Regions from separate parts of the Pantoea eucrina genome, predicted to be linked through region 1. Evidence: predicted binding sites of a transcription regulator. Region 1 holds the regulator's gene; the other holds the start of a gene.
The links. Region 1 encodes PurR, which represses purine synthesis genes. Its sites were predicted from a motif close to CANGCAAACGTTTGCNTG; they were not measured.

Region 1 (3,142 bases):
CGCCGGCCGGCGAGCATTTTGTGCGAGAAGGCCGCTCTGTTATCAAAAAAATGCTGGCAACGCGACGCCAGTGTCAGCAGCTGGCCAACGGCTGGCGCGGCCAGCTCACTATTGCCGTTGATTGTATCGTCAAGCCGCAGCGCACGCGCCAGCTGGTGAAAGATTTCTATCGCCACTTTCCCGATATGGAGCTGATCATCAGCTATGAAGTGTTTAACGGCGTATGGGATGCGCTGGCCGATGGCCGGGTTGACGTAGCCATCGGCGCCACGCAGGCGATCCCGGTTGGCGGACGCTTTGCTTTTCAGGATATGGGCGCCCTTAACTGGCGCTGCGTGGTCAGTCCGGATCATCCACTGGCGCAGAGCGCGCATCCTGACGAAGAGGCGATGCGCGCCTGGCCGTCGCTGGTGCTGGAAGATACGTCGCGCGCGCTGCCGCGCCGTATGACCTGGACGCTGGATAATCAGCGCCGGCTGGTGGTGCCGGAGTGGGAAACCGGAATCGACTGCCTGCAGGCTGGCCTGTGCGTGGGGATGATCCCGGGACATCTGGCGCGGCCGCTACTGGATAGCGGCGCGCTGGTGGAGCTGATATTACCGCAGCCCTTTCCGGAGAGTCCCTGCTGCGTCAGCTGGGCCGAGCAGCGGGCGTCGCCAGCGCTGATCTGGCTGCTGGAATACCTGGGGGATGCTGAGACGCTAAACCATGAGTGGCTCAGCGAGCGCCACGCTTAGCGGCGATAGTCGCGAAACGGACCATCCCCGACGGAGCGACGCTCAATCAGACTGGGCTGAACTTCAATTGTTTGCGGCTCTTCACGTTTACTGGTAATGCGGTCCAGCAGCATCTCCAGCGCTTTCTCACCCAGCTGAGCTTTGGGCTGATGCACCGTCGTCAGCGCCGGCGTAAAGTAGCGGGCGTTGCGCACATTATCATAGCCGATCACCGAAATATCCTGCGGTACGCGCAGGCCCATCTCATCGGCGGCGCAGATGGCGCCCATTGCCATAATATCGCCGCCGCAGAACACAGCGGTAGGCCGCTGCTTCTGGCTCAGGATCTGCTGCATCGCCTGATAACCCGACTCCGGCTCAAAATCGCCCTGTACGATCCACTCCGCACGCACCGCGATCCCCGCTTCCTGCATCGCCTGCAGGAAGCCGGCGTGCCGTCCGCCGCCGGTATTGCGCTCCAGCTGGCCCGGAATAGCGCCAATATCGCGATGACCCCGCTCGATCAGGTAACGGCCGGCCAGATAGCCGCCCTGAAAGGCGTTATCCTGCACGGTATCGGTAAAATCCCCGCGGGAAGCGCCCCAGTCCATGACCACCATCGGAATATTGCGATTCTCTTCCAGCATCTGAAGCAGATCGTCCGGATACTCAGAGCACATCACCAGCAGGCCATCTACCCGCTTTTGCGCCATCATCGACAGATAGGCGCGCTGTTTTTGCAGGTCATTGTGCGCATTGCCCAGAATCAGCGTATAGCCCTGAGCGAAGCAGTGGTTTTCAATCGCTTCAATGATTTCAGCAAAGTAGGGGGCTTCGCTGGATGTCGCCAGCAGACCCAATGTTTTCGTGTGATTAACCTTCAGGCTGCGCGCCACGGCGCTGGGAGAGTAGTGCAGCGCTTTAATCGCCTCCCACACGGCATTACGCGTCTCTTCAGCGACAAAGCGCGTTTTATTGATGACGTGCGAAACCGTGGTCGTTGATACGCCAGCGCGTTTTGCCACATCTTTAATTGTTGCCATGAAAATGGACCTCTTAAACCTATCGCAACTTTATGATAAGTATAGTGTTAAACGTTTGCGTCTGCGCAGGGTTTTCTGCCCGGTTTCAGCATAAAAATGGCTGATTTAAGGCGAGTAATTAACCGTAACAGATAATGACAGCAGCGTGCGCAAAAGGTGTTGCGCAACGAAAGGCGGCGATTCTAGCAAGGTGAGGGGCATAAAACGAGATTTTTACCTGAGGTCAGGCGAAAATATTTAGATTACGGCAGCCGGTATGTGTTCAGGCCAAAACGCGCGCGGCGTGTTGCGCAACCGCTAACGAATGGTTTTAGGTGTCATCATGCGGCGTGCGCCAACATAGTGCTTCTGCCAGTAATCTTCACCCAGCGCGCTGATCTGAATATCCTTGCCGGTACGCGGCGACTGAATAAATTTGCCGTTACCCAGATAAACGCCAACATGATCGGCTGTACCGCGATTATTGATGCGGAAAAACACCAGATCCCCTTTCTCCAGCATTTCGCGCTTGATGGGAGCGGCATCGCGCAGATGATACATTTCGTTGGCCGTGCGCGGCAGTTTGAAACGGACCAGATCTTTGTAGGCGTACCAGACCAGGCCACTGCAATCGAATCCGGTAAGCGGAGAGGTGCCACCCCACTGATAAGGTTTGCCCAGCTGGCCCATAAGTTTAGTCATGGCGGTTTCACGCGCCTTCTGGTAGCGCAGACGGTGGGATTTGCTGAGCCTGATACCGGTCAGCGCATCGGTACTCTCTTCCGCGGCTGCTATTTTCCGGCTGGTACGCTGATGACCATATTTTTTGCTGGCGGAGAGGGCGGGCGCTTTTTTACGGGCGGTACGGGAAGTCGCAGGCGGTTCTGCGTGCAGGCTTTTTTTCGATTTAACTTTTTGTACGGGCGTGACGCGTGTTTTTTTAGCCGAGGTTTTAACCGGACGTCGTTTGCGGCGCTCATCGTCGCGCGCACTCTTTTTCTCCGCTTTCTGCAGGCTGGCGTTAACCGGCTTGTGCGGTGAAGCAGCGGCCACGTTAAAAAACAGCTGAGCAAAAGCCAGTATGAAAAGCGTAATCAGTAAACGCATAGTCCGGTTACAGGTTCGGCAGGCTGCAGAAGCAGACCGCGGCAATATTAGAAAATTCTGATCAGCGATCAGCGCCGGATTGATTCTAATCCACTTTTTTTACAAAAGGTAAGGTCTTTTTTATTAAATCCATCAACACAAGGGCTGTGCAGCAAAAATGAGCGGTTTCAGGCGGTTAACGCAGCATATTTATTGCTAATCGTGTATTAATACACACTTCGTCATACGCCCGTGGCGGCAAACTTAACAAACATGGCGATTCATGCCGCAGCGAGGCAAATTCCCGATTTCAGTCGC
Region 2 (3,142 bases), 1.5 Mb from region 1:
ATCAATGCACAGCAGGATTTTATGGAAGCGGCCACGCAAATCTGGACGCTACGTCAGAGCGTGCTTAAGCTGACCGGTGAAGCAGATCGGGGCCTCTCTTCGCTGCGTCTGCATCCGGCATCAGGCCGGTTGCGCTCCACGCTATTTCCCGATATTCAGGCGGTCTGTGATGCCGAGCCGACGCTGGTCTGGTCATGCGCCCTTTCACCCGGAACCGGGCATCTGCGACTGTGGGAGATTGACGCGCAGCAGCAGTGGATTGCGCTGCGGGATATTGAAATGAATAAGCCGAACATGGATTCACATACGCTGCGCCTGACCAGTCTGCCCGGCGAACGCCTGGCCGGGCAGCAGGAGATGCGGCAGCACTGAATCGGGTGGCCGCACAGGCCACCTGAAGCGTCAGTGCGCGTCAATAAACGCGATTTTCAGTGCAAACAGCAGCGCAACTATCACCACGCAGGGGCTAATTTCACGCCAGCGTCCGGTGCCCAGCTTCATCACGCAGTAGGCGATAAAGCCCAGCGCGATCCCTTCCGTAATCGAGAAACTAAACGGCATCATCGCCGCGGTGACAAAGGCCGGTACCGCTTCGGTGAGATCGTCCCAGCGTACGCGCGACAGCGATGCCGTCATCAGTACACCGACATAGATCAGCGCGCCCGCCGCCGCATAGCCCGGCACCATCGCCGCCAGCGGCGACAGAAATATTGCCAGCAGGAACAGCAGCCCGGTGATGACCGCCATCAGCCCGGTACGGCCGCCAATGGCAACGCCAGACGAACTCTCAATATAGGCTGTCACCGATGACGTACCCGCCAGCGCACCCGTGACGGAGCTGATGCTGTCCACATACAGCGCCTGCTTCATACGGGGAAAGGTGCCCTTTTCATCGGTCAGACCCGCTTTATCCGTTACGCCAATCAGCGTACCGGAGGAGTCAAACAGATTGACCAGCATAAAGGAGAAGATCACGCCTGCCATACCGATATTGAATGCGCCTTTGATATCCACCGCACCCGCCACCGCAGAGATTGACGGCGGCGGCGCAAAGAAACCGGTGAACCTGACATCTCCCAGCGCAAGCCCGATGCTGGTCGTGATCACAATCGAGACCAGCACCGCCGCGTGAATATTACGCGATGCCAGAATAGCGATAATGAAGAAGCCCAGCGCGCCCAGCAGCACACTGTGCGACGTTAAATCGCCGACGGCCACCAGCGTCTCCGCGTTTGGCACAATAATGCCGGCATTTTTCAGCCCCATCATCGCGATGAACAGGCCGATACCGGCGGTGATCCCGGTGCGCAGGCAGAGCGGAATATTGGCTATCATCCAGTAGCGCACGCGCAGCAACGTCAGGATCAGCAGCCCCAGCGCACCCCAGAAAATGGCGCCCATGCCTATCTGCCAGGAGTAGCCCATTGCACCCACCACCACAAATGCGAAAAAGGCGTTCAGGCCCATCGCGGGTGCCAGCGCAACCGGCAGGTTCGCTATCAGCCCCATCAGGATGCTGCCAAAGGCGGCAATCAGACAGGTAGTGACAAACACCGCCTGGGTATCCATACCGGCAGCGCCGAGGATCTGCGGGTTAACAAAGACGATATAAACCATCGTCAGAAAAGTGGTGAACCCGGCAATCACTTCGGTGCGTACCGTAGTCCCGTGTTCCTGCAGTTTAAACGTGCGCTGCAGCAGGCCCTGAGTCTTCATTTCGCTGTTCCGCTGAAAAATTTATCGCCGCGTATCCTATAGGCTTTATTGCGGTAAAACACGGAATTTTCGCAACCGGTTGCCTGCTGCTGCCTGTGGCAATCCAGGCTAGAGTAAAAGCTGAAGAGTTATCAGAAGGATAGTGGGCGATGACAGTGGAGTGTGTGTTCTTTGATTGTGACGGCACGCTGGTCGACAGCGAAATGATCTGCACGCAGGGCTATGTGAATACGTTTGCGCGCTACGGCATCACGCTGTCGCTGCAGCAAATGTTTGAGCGGTACAAAGGCGTGAAGCTTTACGACATTATTCGCGACATCAGCGAAGAGTATCATCAGGCGCTGCCGGTAGCAGAGGTGGAGCACGCCTATCGTATTGAAGTCGCGCGCCTGTTTGAGCAGGAGCTGCAGCCGATCGGCGGTGCACCGGAGCTGGTGGCGCGGATCCGCGTTCCGGTATGCGTGGTTTCTAACGGACCGGTAAAGAAAATGCAGCATTCGCTGGGTCTTACCGGCATGCTGCCGTGGTTTACCGAGCGCCTGTACAGCGGCTATGACATTCAGGCATGGAAACCCGATCCGCAGCTGATGTTCCACGCCGCAGAGCAGATGCAAGTGCCGATTGAACGCTGCATTCTGGTGGATGATTCCGAAGCGGGCGTTCGCGCCGGCATTGCTGCAGGTATTCCGGTGTTTTACTACTGCGCCGATGCGCATAATCCCGCAATTGATCATCCGCTGGTGACGCGGTTTGATGATATGGCGCAGCTGCCTGCGCTGTGGCAGGCGCGCGGCTGGGCGCTGTTATCAACCAACGAGGTTCTGTAGGGGGCGCCCCTGATATGCGGCGGCATTGCCTGATGAACCGGGGGCAGCGCCTGATACCAGGGCGGCATGAATGCCGCCCTGCAATGCCCCAGAAGAAGTTCGGCAGGGGGCGCATTTATGCGCCCCTGGTGTACGGCGGGCTATCAGCCTATCGCGCCCAGCGAATCCTCATTGCTTTGCTTCTTGGGCAGCAGAAACAGCGTGGCGAAAATATCCAGCAGATAAATCAGCGCCAGCAGCGTAATAGCGGCGGTGAAGGAAATTTGCGTAGCCAGCGCGCCAATCACCAGCGGACCAAAACCGCCGACGCCGCGCCCGAGATTAAACAGTACATTTTGCGCGGTAGCACGCGCCTGCGGCGGAAACGTATCGGAGATCAGCGCGCCATAGCCGCCAATCATGCCGTTAACAAACATGCCCATGATGGCGCCGGTAAACAGCATGACCGTCGGATCGCGCAGCTGCGCATAGACCACCACCATCACCACGGCACCGAACTGGTACAACAGAAAAATTTTCCAGCGCGCGAAGCGATCGGCCAGTACGCCAAACAGCCAGATACCCAGGGTCATGCCCACTACTGTCACCGCGGTCCACAG

Region 2: a site for PurR is predicted at 1,785-1,802, ahead of LAC65_RS16070 (NCS2 family permease). Genes of this name have one in related genera too.

The regions. Positions count from the first base shown of each region.
Region 1 is NZ_CP083448.1:1,463,183-1,466,324, forward strand. Features, by position in the region: gene punR (DNA-binding transcriptional activator PunR) at 1-737, shown strand, start outside; gene purR (HTH-type transcriptional repressor PurR) at 734-1,759, opposite strand; gene LAC65_RS06900 (C40 family peptidase) at 2,057-2,845, opposite strand.
Region 2 is NZ_CP083448.1:3,378,351-3,381,492, reverse strand. Features, by position in the region: gene LAC65_RS16075 (4'-phosphopantetheinyl transferase family protein) at 1-372, shown strand, start outside; gene LAC65_RS16070 (NCS2 family permease) at 403-1,716, opposite strand; gene yieH (6-phosphogluconate phosphatase) at 1,866-2,543, shown strand; gene LAC65_RS16060 (MFS transporter) at 2,687-3,142, opposite strand, start outside.